One region of the Halomonas sp. DP5Y7-2 genome, then DNA from elsewhere that is predicted to be linked to it. Evidence: predicted binding sites of a transcription regulator. Region 1 holds the regulator's gene; each other region holds the start of a gene.
The links. The regulator FNR, encoded in region 1, switches genes on or off when oxygen is low (the NO sensors DNR and NnrR bind a similar motif). The targets are predictions, from matches to a motif close to TTGATNTANATCAA.
Positions count from the first base shown of each region.

Region 2: the regulator FNR is predicted to act here: its motif matches at 2,092-2,105, upstream of pflB (formate C-acetyltransferase).
Region 3: the regulator FNR is predicted to act here: its motif matches at 1,712-1,725, upstream of petA (ubiquinol-cytochrome c reductase iron-sulfur subunit).
Region 4: the regulator FNR is predicted to act here: its motif matches at 2,183-2,196, upstream of KUW18_RS10755 (nitrate/nitrite transporter).

Region 1 covers NZ_JAHVHY010000004.1:261,163-266,631, reverse strand. The annotation lists gene KUW18_RS07925 (heavy metal translocating P-type ATPase) at 1-507, shown strand, start outside; gene ccoS (cbb3-type cytochrome oxidase assembly protein CcoS) at 504-743, shown strand; gene KUW18_RS07915 (sulfite exporter TauE/SafE family protein) at 753-1,439, shown strand; gene fnr (fumarate/nitrate reduction transcriptional regulator Fnr) at 1,598-2,338, shown strand; gene ttcA (tRNA 2-thiocytidine(32) synthetase TtcA) at 2,617-3,540, opposite strand; gene KUW18_RS07900 (hypothetical protein) at 3,710-3,949, opposite strand; gene KUW18_RS07895 (3'-5' exonuclease) at 4,038-4,661, opposite strand; gene KUW18_RS07890 (DUF294 nucleotidyltransferase-like domain-containing protein) at 4,727-5,469, opposite strand, start outside.
Region 2 covers NZ_JAHVHY010000012.1:20,441-25,909, forward strand. The annotation lists gene htpG (molecular chaperone HtpG) at 9-1,913, shown strand; gene pflB (formate C-acetyltransferase) at 2,312-4,588, shown strand; gene pflA (pyruvate formate-lyase-activating protein) at 4,684-5,427, shown strand.
Region 3 covers NZ_JAHVHY010000006.1:134,738-140,206, reverse strand. The annotation lists gene KUW18_RS12820 (cytochrome b) at 1-958, opposite strand, end outside; gene petA (ubiquinol-cytochrome c reductase iron-sulfur subunit) at 958-1,557, opposite strand; gene rpsI (30S ribosomal protein S9) at 2,246-2,635, opposite strand; gene rplM (50S ribosomal protein L13) at 2,649-3,077, opposite strand; gene zapE (cell division protein ZapE) at 3,320-4,486, opposite strand; gene KUW18_RS12795 (YhcB family protein) at 4,691-5,122, shown strand; gene KUW18_RS12790 (Nif3-like dinuclear metal center hexameric protein) at 5,294-5,469, opposite strand, start outside.
Region 4 covers NZ_JAHVHY010000005.1:192,512-197,980, forward strand. The annotation lists gene narL (two-component system response regulator NarL) at 1-253, opposite strand, end outside; gene KUW18_RS10750 (histidine kinase) at 302-2,143, opposite strand; gene KUW18_RS10755 (nitrate/nitrite transporter) at 2,415-5,135, shown strand; gene KUW18_RS10760 (nitrate reductase subunit alpha) at 5,262-5,469, shown strand, end outside.

The DNA.
Region 1 (5,469 bases):
ATCCTGTCCGGCGATCGCCCCGGCAACGTTCAGCCCCTGGCCGATCAGCTGGGGGTAGCGCAGTGGCACGGCAACGCCAGTCCCGAGGACAAGCTCACATTGGTCCGCAAGCGTCAGCAAGCGGGAGAGGTCGTTGCCATGGTGGGAGATGGCATCAACGATGTGCCCGTTCTGGCCGGGGCGGATCTCGCCATTGCCGTTGCTGGCGCCAGTGACCTGACACGCACTCGCGCCGACCTGATCTTGCTCGGCGAGCCGCTGGAGCGTATCGTCCAGGCTATCCATAGCGCACGCCAGACGCGCCGCATCATTCGCCAGAACCTCGCCTGGTCAGTGCTCTACAACGTCGTCGCGCTGCCCGCCGCCGCGTTGGGCTTCGTGCCTCCGTGGCTCGCCGCCATCGGCATGTCGATCAGCTCGCTGCTGGTCATAGGCAATGCCCTTCGCCTGAGACGCGCGGCGCCGCCATCACCCTCACGTCTTGCCGTAGCGGCGCATGCTCAATGAACATTCTCTATCTGTTGATACCGCTGTCGCTGATCCTGTTGAGTCTGGCGGTATGGGCGTTTTTCTGGGCGGTCCGCAACGATCAATTCGACGATCTGGAGGGTCCTGCCTATCGCATCCTGTTCGAGGACGAAGACCCGCCGACATCGAACCCATCCAGAAAGCCGGCAAAAGAGACACCGGTCGATGACACAACAGCCGACGAACATGATTCCACGCCACCCCCTGGATCCTGAGCAGAACGCATGAACCCAGTAGGTCTAGACCTGCCGCCCGCGATGGCGGCTTTTGTCTTCGGGCTGCTTGGCGGAGCACATTGCATCGGCATGTGCGGCGGTATAATGAGCGCCCTGACCTTTGCCATTCCCCCGAGCATGCGCCACCCTGTTCGTGTAGGAATTTTACTACTTGGCTACAACTCGGGACGTCTGTTCAGCTACTGCCTGGCAGGCGCTATGGTCGCAAGCCTAGGCTCTGTGGTGGCGCTGGCACCGGGCATGCGGGACCTGCTGCAGGTGGTTGCCAGCCTGATGCTGATCACGATGGCGCTTTACATTGCCAACCTGTGGAAAGGGCTACGCTGGCTGGAGGCATTGGGCCAGCGCCTGTGGAGGTACCTGGAGCCAGCAGGACGTCGCCTGTTGCCAGTGGTCAAGCTACCTCAGGCGGTTGCACTCGGGGCCATCTGGGGCTGGCTGCCCTGTGGCCTGGTGTATTCCATGCTGGCATGGAGCATGGCCATCGCAGACCCTGCCCGTGGAGCACTACTCATGCTCTGCTTTGGCCTGGGGACGCTACCGGCACTGGTGACAACAGGGATTGCTGCGCGTCAGCTGCAGAGTTTGCTGGCACACCCTGCCACACGATTTATGGCAGCGGGCATGATTGTCGGTTTAGCTGTGTGGAATATCCTACAAATTGTAGGAAATTGACGATTATCATATCGCCGCCAGATTATTGAGGCAAAAGAGGTATATGCTCCTTTGGCCTAATATCTGTGTGTAGAATAGCGACAATAGCATGCAGCAAGGGAAAGCCAGTTTCCTACATGCTTTGCTCATCATAAACCCCAGACCCACAGGAGCTGCGAATGAGTCCATCGGCCCAAGATCGACGGCGCCCCATGCTACACGAGACTCGTTGCGAGTCCTGCAGCTTGAGCTCCCTGTGCCTTCCGTTGTCGCTGGAGACCGCTGACCTCGAGCGCTTCGATTCCATTATCCGCCGTCATCCTCCGATCAAGAAGGGCACTCGCCTGGTCGAGCAGGGAGATCGCTTCACGAGCGTCTTCACGGTTCGCTCCGGTAGCCTCAAGCAGATCACCACCGAAGGTAGTGGCGAAGCGCAGCTGACCAACTTCTTCTTGCCCAGTGAACTGGTCGGCCTGGACGGCATCGACGACGGCAGATACCCCGGCAGCGTGGTGGCACTCGAGACCACGACCGTATGTGAGATTCCCTTCGATCGCCTTGACGCCCTGACCCAAACGCTGCCGGAACTACGCGCGCAACTGTTCCGCACCCTCAGCAAGGAGCTGCGCGAGGATCGCCGCATGATGCAGCTGCTGTCGCGCAAGACCGCTGACCAACGACTGGCCTGCTTCTTCCTCGGACTGTCGGACCGTTTCCGCCGCCGCGGCTACTCGCCGTTCAGCTTCCGCCTGTCCATGTCCCGGGCAGATATCGGCAACCACCTGGGACTAGCCGTCGAAACGGTCAGCCGCATTCTGGGGCGCTTTCAACAGCAGGACCTGGTGGCCGTCTCTGGACGGGAGGTCAATATCCTGGACCTCGCCTCACTGTCGAACCTGGCTGACACCGACGCCAGCTGATCCGCGGCGCTGACAGGGCCTGCGGCCGACAGCGACCGATAGACGTCGTGCCACGCCACGAGCCCAGCCCCCCTAGGTAGGGCGACGATATACCGACTCCATCAACAAAAGAGGCCGCATCCCAGGATGCGGCCTCTTGCTATCTTATCGGGACGAGCGTTCAGACATTGAAGAGGGCCACTGCGTGATGTAGCCCTAGCTCGCTTCGCGCTTCAGCAGTGCCTTTTCAGCAAGGCATGTTCAGCAGGGGCTCTTCAGCTGGGCTTGTTCAGGCGAGCTTAGTCGGCGTCAACGATATCAATACGCCGAGCCTGGCGATGCGCCTGCACGGCCTCCAGACCTTCAAAGTCGAACAGCTCCCGGTCCGCCAGCTGCGAGGGTGCCACGTTGGTCACGGCCTTGAACATGCTCTCCAGGCGCCCTGGGTGCTTGGCCTCCCACTCTGCCAGCATTTCCTTCACCACCTGGCGCTGCAGGTTGGGCTGCGAACCGCAGAGGTTGCAGGGAATGATCGGAAAGGCCATGGCATCGCTGTAGGCCTGGATGTCCGCCTCGCGGCAGTACGCCAGCGGCCGGATGACAATGTTCTTGCCATCATCGGACAGCAGCTTGGGCGGCATGGCCTTGAGACTTCCCCCGAAGAACATGTTGAGGAACAGCGTCTCGAGAATATCCTCGCGGTGGTGTCCCAGGGCAATCTTGGTCGCACCGATCTCTTCCGCAAAACCGTACAGCGACCCTCGGCGCAGTCGCGAGCACAGCGCGCAGGTGGTCTTGCCCTCGGGGGTCTTTTCCTTCACCACCGAGTAGGTGTCACGCTCGAGGATGTGGTAGTCCACGCCAATGCTGTCCAGGTAGTCCGGTAGCACGTGCTCGGGAAAGCCGGGCTGCTTTTGGTCGAGGTTGACCGCCACCAGGGAGAAGTTCACCGGCGCATTGCGCTGCAGGCTGCGGAGAATCTCGAGCATGGTGTAGCTGTCCTTGCCGCCGGACAGGCATACCATGACCTTGTCGCCTTCCTGAATCATGCCGTAATCGATGATGGCGTTGCCGGTCTGACGCCGCAGACGCTTCTGCAGCTTGTTGAACTCGCGCTTGGCCTTGGCCTGGGCGCGCTCGTCGTCAGCTGCCGGGGACGCGGCATCACGACGGTCGAGGACACGGGGATCAAACAGGGAGGCGGAAGCGGGCTGAGCAGACATGGGCAGGGCACATCACGGCTGAAAATGAAGACCCGCTAGTCTATCACTCACGTCCGCCACAGGCGAAGAAGTCAGCAACCACTCACCCCTGCGATTACGCTGGTTCACAACCGCATGTCCTGGGCCAAGGTGCTTTTGATTAGCCGCCCTGTGACAAGACGACCTGTGGCTAGACGACTTGTAGTGCCAGCAGATAGCGCGCCACCACACCAAGCAACAGCAGCAAGATGCCGAAGCGTTGCCAGGCGTGCTCACTCACCGTCAGCGTCAGACGCTTCTCCCAGAACTTGACCATCCCCCACAGGTCACGGGTGCGGCGATAGTACTGGCAGTAAGCCACCATCACAGCCAACAGGCCAAGCGATAGCAACGTCGGCTCAAGCAACATCATCAGACCATGAAGGCTCATGCAAAGATCTCCCCATTACGGTGACTGTTACGGCACCTGACACGCCGCTCGTCCCAGGTCACGCGTGGTGACAGCGGCGTGGATGGCATCATCGAGACGACTCGGCCAGCGCGTCGGCGTCCAGCCGCAAATGCATCAGTGCCGTAGTGACGGCATCACCCAATGCGGTATGCCGTCCCATGATCGGCACTCCCAGGCGCTCTGCCAATTGTTCGAAAGTCGGCTGCAGCTCAAGTTCGGGGTGGCTGCGCCGCATCCGCTTGCGGTACTGCTGCGCCACATCGATGGTGGCGTTAGGCAACGAGAAGCCAAACTCCGCCTTGAGATAGCGATCGAGCATGGCCAGGTCAAAGTCGATGCACCACCCCACCAGCGGACGGTTGCCGATGAATTCCAGCAGCGTCTCGAGGGCATCACGCACCGGCATCCCACCCTCAAGATCGACCCCACGCAGGCGGTGAATCTTGATGGAATCACCATCCAGGCTGGCCGGGGGCTCCAGCCGCAGATCAAGCGACTCGCTGGTCAACACGCGCCCATCGTGGATCCGCACTGCCGCAATCGACACCAGTTCGGCGCGACGCGTATCCAGGCCGGTGGTCTCGCAGTCGATGGACACCAACTCATCACCGGTGTAGGGATTGAAAAGCCAGGCAAAATCGCCATCGGCTTGACGACGGCGGTCGGCCGCACGTCTGATCGCTCGCAGCATGGGGTACTCTCCTAAACGAAACCACTGACGCCAGGTCAGTTTTCCCTGAGGCGATGCCTCGACGCTCATGCATACTCCAGGTGATAACGATGGGACAGACTGCCCTTGAACTCCTTCACTAGATGAAGTGCCTCCCGCAACAGGTCACGCTCCAGGGAGTTGAGGGACTGCACCACCACGTTGTCGCTGGCCAGGAGATCATCGCGCTGGCACCTGAGCTGGGCCTTGAGCCTCAGCTCACTGAATAGTGACAGCGCCTCACCGAGGTCTTCCGCCACCTCTGCATCGAGGCGACCGAGCCTAGCCAGAGCGGACAGGCGATCGTGGGTCGAGGTCTCGCGCAGACCAGCATCCAGCGCCATGGTGCGAACCCCATGAACGATCGGGAAGATGCCCCCTTTCTTGATGTCGATGCCGTGTGCGGGCTTCTTGAGCGAGCCGAACAGCGTCAATGGCGTAGAGAACCGCAGTACCGCGCGGGCCAGATGGGTCAGCAACAGCGCGTTGCCCCTGGTCTCCTCGATCAACACATCACGCAGGCGGTCCACCAACGCCATGTCACCTGCCACGCCAGCGACATCCACCAGAATCGCCAGGCTCATCAAGCTATTGCCATCCGGTTCCGCGACCCATCGCCGAATACGCCCGCGCCACTGCTCCAGCGTTCCTGTCCATTGGGGATTGGACACCATGATATTGCCTGGGCAGCGCGGATAGCCCAGGTCCATCAGCACCTCGGTAAAACGACGACTGTCCGCGGCCAGGTCCGGCCACTCGAGGTCGTCCGGGAGAATCAGCGCGTTGTCCT
Region 2 (5,469 bases), on a different contig from region 1:
GACCTACCATGACCACCGCTACTCACGAAGAAACCCTGGGCTTTCAGACCGAGGTCAAGCAGCTTCTCAACTTGATGATCCACTCGCTGTATTCCAACCGCGAGATCTTTCTTCGGGAGCTGATTTCCAACGCAGCGGATGCCTGCGACAAGCTCCGTTACGCCGCTCTGGACAACGACGCCCTGTATGAAGGCGACAGCGAACTGCGTGTCGAGATCGAGCACGACAGCGACGCCAAGACGGTGACGATTCGTGACAACGGTATCGGCATGAATCGCGACGATGTGATCGCCAACCTCGGCACGATCGCCAAGAGCGGCACCGCGGAGTTCCTGAATCAGCTATCTGGCGAGCAGCAGAAGGACGCCAAGCTGATCGGTCAGTTCGGTGTCGGGTTCTACTCGGGCTTTATCGTCGCCGACGAGATCACGGTGCGCACGCGCAAGGCGGGAGACGCAGCGGATGCGGGCGTTGAGTGGCGTTCGAAGGGCGAAGGTGAGTTTGTGGTGGCCGAGCTTGAGCGCGAGAAGCACGGTACCGAGATCATCCTGCACTTGAAGGATGATGCCAGCGAGTTCGCCGATGACTATCGCCTGCAAAGTCTGGTGCGCAAGTACTCCGACCACATCGAAGTGCCGGTGAAAATGCCGCGCACGGAAAAGGCGACCGACGACGAAGGCAATGAGGTCGACGGTAGTGAAGTCACCACCTGGGAGACCATCAACGAGGCGACAGCGCTGTGGGTTCGTCCCAAGGGCGAGGTGTCGGATGATGAGTACAAGGCCTTCTACAAGCATGTGGCTCATGACTTCTCCGACCCGCTGGCCTGGAGCCATAACAAGGTCGAAGGCAACCTGGAGTACACCAGCCTGCTGTACGTGCCGGGCCGTGCTCCCTTCGACCTGTACGAGCGTGATGGCGCCCGTGGGGTGAAACTGTATGTGCAGCGTGTGTTCATCATGGACGACGCTGAGCAGTTCCTGCCGCTCTACCTGCGCTTTATCAAGGGCGTGCTGGATACCCGCGACCTGTCGCTGAACGTGTCCCGCGAACTGCTGCAGCAGGATCCCAAGGTCGACAAGATCAAGTCCGCGCTGACCAAGCGTGCGCTGGACATGCTGAAGAAGCTGTCGAAGGACAAGGAGGCTTATCAGAGCTTCTGGAATACCTTCGGCGCCGTGTTGAAGGAAGGCCCGGCGGAAGACTTCGCCAACCGCGACAAGATCAGTAGCCTGCTGCGCTTCTCCAGTACGCACACCGACAGCGCCACCCAGGACCAGTCACTGGCCGACTATGTCGAGCGGATGAAAGAGGGTCAGGACAAGATCTATTACATCGTCGCCGACGGCTTCAATGCGACCAAGAATAGCCCCCACCTGGAGATCTTCCGCAAGAAGGGGATCGAGGTACTGCTGCTGCACGACCGGATCGATGAGTGGCTGATGAGCCACCTTACCGAGTTCGATGGCAAGAAGCTGGTCGATGTGGCCAAGGGCGACCTCGATCTTGGTGATGTCGAGAACGAGGAAGAGAAGAAGGCCCAGGAGGAGACCGCCAAGGCCAAGGAAGACCTGGTCAAGCGGGTGAAAGAGGCGCTGGGAGACGAGGTCCAGGAGGTCAAGGTCACCCATCGCCTGACGGATTCTCCTGCCTGTGTGGTCCTGCCTGAGCACGAGATGGGCTTCCAGATGCGCCGCATCATGGAAGCGGCGGGCCAGAGCCTGCCGGAGGTCAAGCCGATCCTCGAACTCAACCCGGAGCATGCGCTCGTCGCGCGTCTCGAAGCGGCCGGCGACGAGGGCTTTGCCGATCTCGCCAGGATTCTGCTTGATCAGGCGATTATCGCCGAGGGCGGCCATCTCGATGATCCCGCTGCCTACGTCAAGCGTCTGAATGCCTTGCTCAGCGCCTGACAACAGGCCGGCAGATTGATCGGCGTACCTCTGGGTACATAGCGCCATCGTTGCGCCAGGGCGGCGCCACCTTCGGGTGGCGTCGCCTTTTTATGGCGCGCTCTGCTCGCTGACCCTCCCGCCTGTTTATCCTCCCTGATGCGCTAAATCGCCAGTTGCGCCGCGACCTTATTGGACGCTGATACGGGTCAAGTCCGGGCTGTCCCTCTACTGCTAAAGTCGAATGGTCCCGCTGGGACAGAGGTTGTCTCGCCCAGCAAGAGCGCAGCATCCACGTCACCATCGAAGTGACGACCGCGCTGCCACCGATCTTCAAGCTTTGCTGCCCCCTCCGATGGATAGAGGGGGGCAGTGAGTCTGCACTAGTTTCGTATTTCCTTTGGTTGAGGGGCAAGTCGATGAAAGAGCAATTCGCACAGGCGTGGGAAGGGTTTGCGGGCACCGCGTGGAAGGAGGGGGTCAACGTACGCGACTTCCTGCTGGCCAACGTGACGCCCTATGAAGGCGACGAGCATTTTCTGGTGGCAGAGCCCGCCACGAGCACCCGCGCACTGTGGGACCGGGTCATGGAGGGCATCAAGCAGGAGAATGCCACCCACGCGCCACTGGACTTCGACACCTCGCTGGTGTCCTCCATCACCGCCCATGACGCCGGCTACATCGATGCGTCTCTCGAGACCATTGTCGGTCTGCAGACCGAGGCACCCTTGAAGCGGGCCATCATGCCCAATGGTGGGATCAAGATGGTGGAAGGGTCCTGCCAGGCCTACGGCCGCGAGCTGGATCCGCAGGTGAAGAAGATCTTCACCGAGTTTCGCAAGACCCATAACCAGGGCGTGTTCGATGTCTACACCCCGGACATCCTCAAGTGTCGCAAGTCCGGCGTGCTGACAGGACTCCCTGATGCCTATGGACGCGGCCGCATCATCGGTGACTATCGCCGGGTCGCGCTTTACGGTGTCGACTTCCTGATGGCCGACAAACAGGCCCAGTTTGCTTCTCTGCAGTCACGCTTTGAACGGGGCGATGATCTGGAGGCGGTCATTCAGCTGCGCGAAGAGGTCGCCGAGCAGTATCGTGCGCTGGACCAGCTGAAAGAGATGGCGGCCAAGTACGGCTTCGATATCTCGGTGCCGGCCACCACGGCTCAGGAAGCCATTCAGTGGACCTACTTCGGCTACCTGGCTGCGGTGAAGTCCCAGAATGGCGCGGCCATGTCGCTGGGGCGTACCTCCAGCTTCCTCGACATCTACCTGGAGCGCGATCTGAGCCAGGGAGTGATCGATGAAGTGGGGGCCCAGGAGCTGGTCGACCACTTCATCATGAAGCTGCGCATGGTGCGCTTCCTGCGCACGCCTGAGTACGACGAACTGTTTTCCGGCGACCCCATCTGGGCGACCGAGTGCCTGGGGGGCATGGCCCAGGACGGACGCACGCTGGTCACCCGTACCAGCTTCCGTTTCCTCAACAGTCTGTACACCATGGGCCCAAGTCCTGAGCCCAACCTGACCGTGCTGTGGTCAGAGCAGCTGCCAGAGGGGTTCAAACGCTACTGCGCCAAGGTGTCTATCGACACCTCGTCGATCCAGTATGAGAACGACGATCTGATGCGCCAGGACTTTGCCTCCGATGACTACGCGATTGCCTGCTGCGTGTCCCCCATGGTGATCGGCAAGCAGATGCAGTTCTTCGGCGCTCGTGCCAACCTGGCCAAGACGCTGCTGTACACGATCAACGGCGGCGTCGATGAGAAGCTCAAGATTCAGGTGGGGCCAAAGAGCGAGCCGATCCGTGATGAGGTGCTGGACTTCGATGACGTCTGGCAGCGTATGGATGGTCTGATGGACTGGCTGGCACGGCAATACGTCACCGCGCTGAATGCCATCCACTACATGCACGACAAGTACAGCTACGAAGCGGCCCTGATGGCGCTGCATGATCTTGACGTCAAGCGCACCATGGCCTGCGGTATCGCCGGGCTATCGGTGGCGGCGGACTCACTGTCCGCGATCAAGTATGCCACCGTGCGCCCAGTGCGCGACGAAGACGGTGTGGCGGTGGACTTCGAGATCGACGGTGACTACCCGTGTTTTGGCAACAACGATGCACGGGTTGATGATATCGCCTGTCAGCTGGTGGAAGTCTTCATGAACAAGATTCGCCAGCTCAAGACCTACCGTGGCGCCGAGCCTACCCAGTCTGTGCTGACCATCACCTCCAATGTGGTCTACGGCAAGAAAACCGGGACTACGCCGGACGGGCGTCGCGCCGGCGAGCCTTTTGCGCCGGGAGCAAACCCGATGCATGGACGTGACACCAAGGGGGCAGTGGCATCGCTGACGTCGGTGGGCAAGCTGCCCTATGCCCATGCCAAGGATGGTATCTCGTACACCTTCTCGATCGTGCCCAAGGCGCTGGGCAAGGACGAAGGCACGCAGCGTGGCAATCTGGCCGGCTTGATGGACGGCTATTTCCATCACAGTGATCGCCAGGAAGGTGGCCAGCACCTGAACGTCAACGTGCTCAACCGCGAGATGCTGGAAGACGCCGTGGTCCATCCCGACAAGTACCCGCAGCTGACGATTCGGGTGTCCGGCTACGCGGTGCGCTTCAACTCGCTCACCGCAGAACAGCAGCGGGACGTGATCAGCCGTACCTTCACCGAGACGCTCTAGGGCGTACTGCCCAAGACTCGTCCTGAGGCCGCGACAGCGGCCTCCCTCTGGCTCCGGGAATTTTCCCCGGAGCCCTTTTCTTGCGAGGCCACGCCATGTCCCGTATCGGCCGTCTTCATCATCTCGAGAGTTGCGGTGCCGTCGATGGCCCCGGCATCCGCTTTCTGGTCTTTCTTCAGGGCTGCGTGATGCGCTGTCAGTACTGCCATAACCGGGATAGCTGGGATCTGAAAGGGGGACGCGAGGTCAGCGTGGAAGAGGTCATGGCGGAAGCGCGAACCTATCTACCGTTCATGCGCGCCTCCGGAGGGGGCATCACCTGCAGCGGGGGAGAGGCGCTGCTGCAGCCAGCCTTCGTGCGGGATCTGTTCGTGGCCGCCAAGGCAGAGGGGATGCACACCTGTCTCGATACCAACGGCTACGCCTGCCATTACGACGATGTGCTCGATGCACTGCTTGATGCCACCGACCTGGTGTTATTGGATATCAAGCATATCGACGAAGGGGCCCATCGCGTACTGACGGGGATTTCCTCCCGTCGACCCTTCGCCTTCGCACGCCATCTGGCGGCGATCGGCAAGCCGACCTGGATTCGACAGGTGATCGTGCCGGGCCATACCGATAGCGACGAGATGATGCACCGACTCGGCCAGTTGATTCAGACCCTGGATAACATCGAGCGGGTCGAGCTGCTGCCTTACCATGGTCTGGGCGAGTACAAGTGGGAGGAGCTGGGACAGCACTATCCGCTGGCCGGACTCGAACCTCCGAGTCGCGAGACCATGGAGCGCCTGGTGGCGATTGCCGCTCGCTATCATCCGCAGGTGGTGGCGGGCTGAGTGACGGCGTCATGTGTTTAAACAAGTCTGTCCAGCAGCCCG
Region 3 (5,469 bases), on a different contig from region 1:
CAAGACCGAACAGCGAGAAGGTAATCGCGCGCAGGATGGCGTAGAACGGCGTGAAGTACCAGACCGGCGCGATATGATCCGGGGTCTTCAAGGGATTCGCCGGCTCGAAGTTGGGCTTCTCGAGGAAATACCCGCCACCTTCGGGGAAGTAGAAGATCACCGCACAGAAGACAAACAGGAACACGGCGACACCCACGATGTCCTTGACCGTGTAGTAGGGATGGAAGGGTATCCCGTCCAGCGGTTTGCCGGTTTCATCCTTCTTGGCCTTGATGTCGATGCCATCAGGATTGTTGGAGCCCACTTCATGCAGAGCAATGATGTGCAGCACCACCAATGCCAGGATCACGATCGGCAGCGCCACCACGTGCAGGGCAAAGAAGCGGTTCAGGGTAATCCCGGAGATCAAGTAATCTCCGCGCACCCACTGGGCCAGATCCGGACCGATGCCGGGGATGGCGGTGAACAGGGAAATGATGACCTGAGCGCCCCAGTAGGACATCTGCCCCCAGGGCAGCAGGTAACCCATGAAAGCCTCGGCCATCAGCGCCAGGTAGATTGCCATGCCGAAGATCCAGACCAGCTCACGGGGCGCCTTGTAGGAGCCGTAGAGCAGACCACGGAACATATGCAGATAGACCACCAGGAAGAATGCCGAGGCACCGGTGGAGTGCATGTAGCGGATCAGCCAGCCGTACTCCACATCCCGCATGATGTATTCGACGGAGGCAAAGGCGCCCTCGGCGCTGGGATTGAAACTCATGGTCAGCCAGACGCCGGTCAGAATCTGATTGACCAGCACCAGCAGAGCGAGGGATCCGAAGAAGTACCAGAAATTAAAGTTCTTGGGCGCGTAATACTCTGACAGATGTTCCTGCCACATCTGGGTCGCCGGAAATCTATCGTCGATCCAGCGCATGAGACCGCGCTCGGCCTTGGCCTTGTTGGGATTTGCCATTACGCACCCTCCCCGTCTTCACCGACCACGATGACCGACTCGTTGACAAAGTAATAGGGCGGAACCTCCAGGTTCACGGGAGCGGGAACGTTGCGAAAGACCCTGCCCGCCAGATCAAAACGCGAACCGTGGCAAGGACAGAAGAAGCCGCCCGGCCAGTCTTCTACCCCCACCCCTTCGGCATTGGGTTCGGGCTTGAACAGCGGCGAACAGCCAAGGTGCGTACAGATCCCTACCAGCACCCCGATCTCAGGCCGAATGGAGCGCAAATGGCCTCCGGCATAGCCGGGCTGCTGCGGCTTGGCAGACTCGGGGTCGGCCAGCACGTCTTCTCCCAGCGCCTCGGTGCGCTCAATCATCTCTGGAGTGCGATTGATGACCCATACAGGCCGCCCGCGCCACTCGACGGTCATTCTCTGCCCCGGCTCGAGCTTCGAGATATCCGCCTGAACGGGGGCCCCTGCCGCCCGCGCTCTGGCACTCGGCTGCCAGGATGCCACAAAGGGAACCGCTACCCCGACAGTGCCGACCGCCCCAACCACGGAGGTAGCACCCACGAGGAAACGGCGCCGCCCCTTGTTCACGCCGTTGTCTGCCATGATCTGGTTTCTCCCATCAGACTTTATCCGTTGTTGTTTTCACGGTCCCTTGAATGTCCGTGACCACGGATACAAGTGGCTTGTATGTTAGGAAATCCCCCCCACCCGCACAAGAAGACCTCCGGGCAAGACCCCCCGTGCAAGCCCCATACATTTGACATGGAACAACTTTATGACGATGTGCCCGAGCGCCCTGCGGCAAAAGAAGGGCCTCAAGCGCATCAAGGCCGCAACTCCAGTCTCACAGGACGGCTAGCGGATCAGCACAAAAGTCCCCATCGAAGCGTCACCAACGGTCGCATCGCGGAACACGCCAGGCACACGCCCGGCCTGGTCTAGTACAGCACTCGCGGCAGACGCAGCGTGGTAAAAGGGGTAGCGCACTGGAAACCAAGAGGGATGCACGCTAGCAAGAAGGGGGCAGCGCAAGGAGACCATCAGAGGTCGAGCTAGAGAAAAAGCGATAGGAAGGGATAAAAGGAAGAGACACAAGAAGAAGCACAAGAAGAGCGACAAGAAGCGGGAGACGCAGAGAGGACACGAGAAATGCACGGAGCGACAGCCCCTGGGACCGAACTCGGGCTCGCTACCGACGTAGACGCCACGCGCACACGCGCAAAAACCGCATCTGAAAACGACAGCGCCCGGGCCAATGGCCCGGGCGCTGTGCGATCGGCAAGCGTATCGATTAACGCTTGGAGAACTGCGGGCGACGACGCGCCTTGCGCAGACCGACCTTCTTACGCTCGACTTCACGTGCGTCACGAGTGACGTAGCCAGCTGCGCGCAGCGGCTTGCGGAAGTCTTCGTTGTACTGCATCAGGGCACGGGTAATGCCGTGACGGATAGCGCCAGCTTGGGCACTGCCGCCGCCGCCCTTGACGGTGACGTAGACGTCGAACTGCTCGAGAGTCTCGGTCAGTTCCAGCGGCTGACGAACCACCATGCGACCGGTAACACGGCCGAAGTATTCGTTCAGGTCACGGCTGTTGACGGTGATCTTGCCGGTGCCCGGCTTCAGGAAGACGCGCGCGGTAGAGGTCTTGCGGCGCCCGGTACCGTAATACTGCTGTGTCATGGCGAAGATTCCCTCAGATGTTCAGTTCTTGCGGCTGCTGGGCAGCGTGCGGATGTTCGGAACCGGCGTAGACCTTGAGCTTGGCGTGCATGGCACGACCCAGCGGCCCCTTCGGCAGCATGCCCTTGACGGCGCCTTCGATGACACGCTCAGGAGCGTGGTCGATCAGCTGATTGAAGGTCATGGAGCGCAGGCCACCCGGGTAACCGGTGTGACGGTGGTACATCTTGTCGCTGGCCTTGTTGCCAGTCACCTTCACCTTCTCGGCGTTGATGACGACGATGTAGTCACCGGTGTCCACATGGGGAGTGTATTCCGGCTTGTGCTTGCCACGCAGGCGGCGAGCAATTTCGGTAGCCAGACGACCGAGCGTCTTGTCCGCGGCATCGACGACATACCAGTCGCGCTGGACGGACTGCGGCTTAGCACTGAACGTCTTCATGGATGAAATCACCAATTCGATGTGTTGGATCTCCCGGCCCTTCTCCTGATAGCGCTTGAATACTCGCGATACCAGGCAGCACCGTGCAGAGATCATCCCTATTTTTCTTGGTTGCCCGACACCACAACCCATCGGGGTGTCGGCACAACGGTCGAGCGAGCGCGCATTCTACACAACCACACGCTCGACGTCACCCTCTGTTTCTCCAGCGGGGTCTTTTCCTGACAGCCAACGGCGGTGGCTCACGGCTTGTGCGGCAAGGCCAGATACTCCCGTGACTGCATTTCCTGCAGCCGCGATAGCGTTCGCTCAAACTCGAACTCGAGCTTACCCCCGTGATACAGCGCTTCGGCCTCCACCTCAGCCGACATCAGCAGCTTCACGCCGCGATCATAGAACTCGTCGACCATGTTGATAAACCGGCGTGCCTGATCATCGGTGGCACCGTCCATCTTGCGCACACAGGACACCAGCACCGTATGGAACTCGCGCGCCAGCTCGATGTAATCGTTCTGACTGCGCGGTCCGTCGCATAGCTCGAGGAAGTCGAACCAGACAACGTCCTCGTGAAGACGACGGGCATGCAGAACCCGATGATTGACCTCGACGGGCACCTGATGCTCACCCTCCTGGCCTGCGATCTCGCGAAAGCTGCGCTCTAGCTCCTGATCTGCCGCATCGTCCAGGGGATGATGGAAGATCTCGGCCCGCTCCAGCGCACGCAGACGGTAGTCCACGCCTGAATCGACATTGACCACCTCACAGTGGCGATTGAGCAAGTCGATCGCCGGCAGGAAACGGGCCCGCTGCAAGCCGTCCTTGTACAAGTCATCAGGGACGATGTTGGACGTGGCCACCAACACCACCCCCCGCTCAAACAGCGCTTCCAGCAAATTCGCCAGAATCATCGCATCGGTAATGTCCTTGACGAAGAACTCGTCAAAGCAGATCACTCGCGCCTCTTCCGCGAACTTGCCGGCGACCAGCCGCAGCGGGTTCTTCTCGCCCTTGCAATGGTCGAGTTCGTTGTGGACGCGCTGCATGAACCGGTGGAAATGCGTCCGCATCTTTTGCGGAAAGGGCAAGGCCTCATAAAACGTATCGACGAGATACGTCTTGCCGCGGCCGACGCCTCCCCAGAAGTACAGACCGCGAATGTCGGGCACCGGCGGCTTCTCCGGCGCCTGGTCACGCCCGAACAACCCCTTTAGACGCGATGTCAGACCTCGCTGCGCCGCTTGAGGTGCTCGCGGTGTCGGCGCCGCGACCAGCTCGTCATACAGCCGCTGCAGCTGCGCCACTGCGTTGGCCTGGGCGGCGTCTTCGGTAAAATCAGCGCGCTGCAGGTCACGCTGATAGCGTTCCTGCGGGGTTTCTGGGCGGCCTGCGCTCGACACAGAAGAGCTCATGTAGCGTCCTGGCTGTCAACAAGTTCGGAGCCGCATTATACGCAGACCACGACAGAATGGCAGGACCGCCGTGCTGAGAGTAACCACCCAGGCGGGGCCCACGGTCAGGACACGGCATTGACCCTTTATGAGACAAAGCCTCTATAATGGCCCGACGCCCGGGGCGAGACGCCCGGCCGTCAGAAAGTGCTCAGGGAGAACCAAGTGGAACCAAGCAACCTCAACATGATCCTGGCAGCGGCTTGCCTGGTGGCAGGCATCGGCCTCGGCGCACTGGGTTACCACCTGCTCAATGGTGGCGCCCGAAGCGCCCAGCGCATGCGCCTCAAGCTGACCGAACGCGAACGCCAGCTGACCGAGTGGAAGGACGGTGTTGATGAGCACCTTCAGCGCATGGAGCAGCTAACACAAAAAGTCTGCCAGGACGCACAGGCACTCAACCGCCAGCTGCATGACTCCGCCCAACAGCTGGGCAGCACGGCCATCAGCCAGGAGAACACCGTGCAGCCCACCGCTGCCGCCGAGGAAGATCTATCGATTCCTCGCGATTACGCCGACGGCAACCGTGGCACACTGTCCGAAGACTTCGGCCTGCGCAGCGCCAATGAGGACGAGCCGCGTCCGCCTCGTTTCTGACCCTAGCCGCTAACCGCACTCCCGCCCGCATAACAGCAAGAGCCCGCATAATGCGGGCTCTTGCGTAGGGCTGTCGACATAAGCCGAGGGTGACGCCGGGCCCGCACCACATGGTCCGCCCAGACGCTCATATAGCGCATCCCTTGCTATCTTTCCTGTTACGACATGGCGTCAGGCAGGATTGTCGATATCCACAAAGCGGTGCTCCACCCCGAAGCGCTGCTTCAGCCACTCCCCAAGCGCCTCGACCCCATAACGCTCGGTGGCATGGTGGCCTGCCGCCAAGTAGTGGATACCCAACTCTCGGGCCATATGCGTGGTTCTTTCGGAGATCTCACCCGAGATAA
Region 4 (5,469 bases), on a different contig from region 1:
CGGTCAGGATCACGATACGACTCTTGACCCGCGCGTCGCGCATCCGCCTCAGCACCTCAATCCCATCGATCGGATGCATGTTAAGGTCCAGCAGGATCAGATTGGGCTGAAGGTCAATCGCCTTGCGCACCGCTTCCGCACCGTCGGAGGCCTCGCCCACCACCACCAGGCTCGGATCCATGTCCACCAGCTGGCGAACGCCACGCCGAAAGAGAGGGTGATCGTCCACGATCATCAATCGAAGCATGCTCATTGCCAAATCTCCTGAGTGAGTGCATCCGACCTGTGCCGGACGACACGTTCAGCTGACCGCGACAGGTAGCTGTACCAGCAGGCGCGGCAGAAAGCGGACGGTCACCACGGTGCCACATGGCTTGATGCCATTGACCGAGAGCTTTCCACTCAGGCTCCTCGCCCGCTCTTCCATGATGGCCATCCCATGGGAAATGGATGGATCTGATTGGGGTCCGATACCGACCCCATCGTCCTTGATCGACAGCTGATAATGCCCCGTCTCTTCTGCGGCAAGACTGACCGTACAGTGGCGGGCCCTGGCGTGGCGCGCCACGTTGGACAACGCCTCGCGCACAATCTGCAGTACATGAATTTCTTCGTTAGGCGTCAGCGCTAGCCCGCTCCATTGCCCTTTCAAGGTCAGCTCGAAGTCGCCCCGCTTGGAATACTCCTGCACCGTCTCATCAAGCGCCGCCTCCAGGCCCGCCTCGTGGATGCGCAGACGGAAGGTATTCAGCAGTTCGCGCAGCTGACGATAGGACGAGTTCAGCCCATGCCTCAGCTCGGCCACCACTTGCGCGACCTGTTCGTGGCGCTGCTGGTCCAGCTGCATCTGCAATCGCGTCACCTGAATCTTCAGGTAGGACAATGATTGCGCCAGGGAATCGTGAAGCTCTCTGGCAATGACGGCGCGCTCATCCATCAGCGCCAGCCTGCGCTGCTCATCGGACTTTTCCGACAATGACAGGGCCGCTGCGATCAGCCCTGCCACGGTTTCGACCAGCTCGATCTTCCACTGTGCCAACATGTGCCCAGGGGGCTGCTGGACCCGCAGTTCGCCGAAGTCGCGCCCTGCCTCGCGCACACGCACTGCATACTCATTGCCGCTGCCTGGCGATGGAGAAGATGTCATACGACTGCCCGACTCCGATCGCGCTGTCGCAGCCTCGGCTTGATGATGGGCCGCGGGCCGAGGCACAAGGCGAATCATTTCCTTGCCGGCCCCACCGGTAGTGAGCCTCAGTTCGAACGGTCCCTCGTCGGTGACCGCCTCCAATTGACGCAGGACGTCTTCAAGTTCCTCACGGGTCAACGGCGTCACGCCATTCAAACGTCGCGCCGTCAGGTACAGCATGCGCAGCGCATCATTGCTGCGCTTCAACTCATGCGTCTTGGCCGCCACTCGCTTTTCGAGCTGCCCGTACATTTCCGAAAGACTGGCATTCATCTTGTTGATCGTACGCGACAAGAGGCCAAGCTCGTCATTCCCGCGGTAGGTCGTTCTACCGGAGAAGTCACCCACCATCACACCATTTACCACCCGAATAAGATCTCTAAAAGGCGGCATGACGCCACACACAATTCTGTACACCACCATCACCATAAAAACAACAAGTATGGTCAGCGATACACCCTGAAAAACTTCCAGAAAGACCACCTTAGACTCCGCATATTTTTGCAGACTCCCAACTAGAATATCCACTTTATCGACGAACTCTGCCACCTGGTCATCGAGGCGAAAGGCATTGCCGCCGTCAAAGGCATGGATATTGGGTCGCAGGTTTTCGTGCCAGCATTCGACCACTCTGTCATAGGAATCTCTCAGGGGGTCATCCACATCGCCAGGAATCAGACTGACAATGGCTGGGCTGGCAAGAGTGGCTTCCATCTGTTCCTGCTGCCAACGGCGCCGGGGATGGTCGGCAGGCAGCAGTTCACTGGTCGACAGCAATCGGTAGGCCTGCATCCTCAGCGACCCCGCCTGATTGATGGCATCGGCGTAGCCACCCGCGCTCTGGGCGATAACGATCGAGCCCAGCAGGCTGACCAGCGCCAGACAGGCAATCGCGGCCATCGCGACCAGCATGCGCAGCATCAGAGAGCGGCGCAGGTAAAAGGCGCCGTTCATGGCTGCCCCTCGTGTCTTGTCTTCCACCACCCACTTCTATTGACCCAGATCAAGGGAGTTATCACCTAACCAATATCAGAATGTCTCATTTATGTTTCGAGGCAGATGATACGTGACGAATCTCTTAAAAACACCCGCATACCCCCATGGAGGTAAGAGACCAACCACGCTGGATATACCCTCCCATTCTGTTGATCACAATCAAGTGCCTTGCAGATACATTGTAGCAATGTTTAAGGGGACAAACCGGCACCCCTACTGAGGAAAGCACATGCTTCAACATGACTCCGTACCGCGGCGTCAGCAGAATCAAGCGCTAGGTCTGGCCACTCTGGCCTTCACTCTCTGCTTCGCCGTCTGGACTCTCTTCTCGATTCTCGGCATTCAGATCAAGGAAGACTTTGGTCTTTCTGACACTCAACTCGGCCTGTTGATGGCCACGCCGGTGCTGACCGGCTCCATTAGCCGTCTATTCCTCGGCGTACTGACTGACCGTTTCGGTGGCCGTTGGGTGTTCGGCCTGCTGATGCTGATCACGGCCACCTGCGTCTATCTGCTGACCTTTGCCAACAGTTACACGATGCTACTGGTCGGCGCCCTGGGTATCGGCCTTGCGGGCGGTTCCTTCATCGTTGGCGTCGCCTACACCTCCGCCTGGTTCGAGAAGGAACGTCAGGGTACCGCTCTGGGCATCTTTGGCGCCGGTAACGTGGGCGCTGCCGTGACCAATTTTGGCGCCCCTTTCCTGCTCCTGGCACTGGGCTGGAAGAGCACCGCGCTGGTCTATGCCACCATCATGGCCATCATGGGCGTCGCCTTCATTGTGCTGGCCAAGGAAGATCCCGGCAGTCGCTCCCGCAACGCCGTGCGCCAGCCGCTGTCCGAGCAATTTGCGCCGCTGGCCGATCTGCGCGTGTGGCGCTTCTCGCTGTATTACTTCTTCGTCTTCGGCGGCTTTGTGGCCCTCGCCCTGTGGCTGCCCCACTACCTGATCGAAGTCTACGGCCTCAGCCTGGGCGCGGCGGGCATCGTCGCGGCGCTGTACACGATCCCAGCCTCGCTGTTCCGCATCCTCGGCGGCTGGATGTCGGACCGCTACGGCGCTCGTCGGGTGATGTACTGGACCTTCCTGGCCTCGGTTATCTGCACCTTCCTGCTGAGCTATCCGCCCACCCAATACACCATCGACGGAGTGCGTGGCCCGGTCGAATTCACCTTCGCCATGCCCCTGGTCGGCTTTATCCTGCTGACCATGGTGCTGGGCTTCTTCATGTCCCTGGGCAAGGCCGCCGTGTACAAGCACATCCCGGTCTACTATCCCAAGAGCGTGGGTCTGGTGGGCGGCGCGGTAGGCATGGTAGGCGGACTCGGCGGCTTCTTCCTGCCACTGACCTTCGGCATGCTCAACGATGTCATCGGCATCTGGCAGAGCTGCTTCATGCTGATGTTCGTCGTGGTCGCCGCAGCGCTGCTGTGGATGCATCACGCGATCCGTAAAGCCGAACGCATCGAGGCTCGCGACCGCTGCGAATCCACCGATCTGCCGGAGCTTTCTACCCCCAGCAAATTCGTGCTGCAGGACTGGCGCCCGGAAGACGAGTCGTTCTGGCAGACCACCGGCCGCAAGATTGCCAGTCGCAACCTATGGATCTCGATCCCCTGTCTGCTGCTGGCCTTCAGCATCTGGATGGTGTGGTCCATGGTGGTAGCCAAACTGCCCCAGGTGGGCTTTGACTACAGCCCGAACCAGCTGTTCTGGCTGGCCGCCCTGCCTGGACTGTCCGGCGCTACGCTGCGCATCTTCTACAGCTTTACCGTGCCGATCTTCGGCGGGCGTCGCTTCACCGCTTTCTCCACGGCCTCACTGATTCTGCCGGCACTGTGGATCGGGTTTGCGGTACAGAACCCTGACACCCCCTACCTGGTGATGGCGATCATTGCCCTGCTGTGTGGCTTCGGTGGCGGCAACTTTGCCTCCAGCATGGCCAACATCGCGTTCTTCTATCCCAAGCGCGAGAAAGGCAAGGCACTGGCCATGAATGCCGGTCTTGGCAACCTTGGCGTATCGGTGATGCAGTTCCTGGTGCCCGTGGTGATTTCTACCGGCAGCTTCGTGATGTTTACCGGAGACGGCCAACCGCTGTCCGACAGCGGCATGCTGTGGCTGCAGAATGCCGGCTTCGTGTGGGTGCCGTTCATCGCTATCGCCACCGTTGCCGCCTGGTTCGGCATGAACGACATCGCCAGCGCCAAGTCCTCGTTCAAGGAACAGTCGGTCATCTTCCAGCGCAAGCACAACTGGCTGATGTGCATCCTCTATACCGGCACCTTCGGTAGCTTCATTGGTTTCTCTGCCGGCTTCCCGCTGCTGACGAAGACCCAGTTCCCGGCCATCGACGCCTTGCAGTATGCCTTCCTCGGCCCGTTTGTCGGCGCCCTCAGCCGTGCCTGGACCGGCGGTCTTGCCGATCGCTTCGGCGGCGCCCGGGTCACCTTCTGGACCTTCCTGACCATGATCGCCGGGGTCATCGGCGTGCTGTTCTTCCTGATGAACAAGACCATGCCGATGGCGTTCTACGGTTTCTTCGCCTCGTTCATGCTGCTGTTCTTCGCCACTGGCGTCGGCAACGCCAGCACCTTCCAGATGATTCCGTCGATCTTCCGCAAGGAAGTGCCGCGTCTGATGCCCAACCTGACCAGCGCTGAACAGCTGGTCCATGCAGAGCGCGAATCGGCCGCCACCATTGGCTTCACGTCGGCGATCGCCGCCTACGGCGCCTTCCTGATCCCGAAGTCCTTCGGCACCTCGATTTCGCTGACAGGCGGACCGGAAGCCGCCCTGCTTGGCTTCATCGTCTTCTACCTGCTGTGTACCGCCCTGACCTGGTTCTACTACAGCCGCAAGGGCGCAGAAATCGAACTCAATCTGGACGCCGGGCCTGCCTGCAAGGGCCGCAGCAAGGACCAACCAAAAGAGGCATCCGATGCATAGCACTGACATTCAGGGCTGACGTTGAGAGCTAGCTCTGAGCTTCAAGACTCCACCAGACCGTGACATTCGAGTCCACAAGGACCGCCTAGCATGGCCCCCGCAAGGGGGCCTTTGAGGAGACCCCCCATGAGTCACTTTCTCGATCGGCTGAGATACCTGACCAAGCGTCCTCCCCAGTTCGCCAATGGACATGGCGAAACGAGGGAAGAGACCCGCGACTGGGAAGATGGCTATCGCGCTCGCTGGCAGCACGACAAGATCGTGCGCTCCACCCACGGGGTGAATTGCACCGGCTCATGCAGCTGGAAGATCTACGTCAAGAATGGCCTGGTGA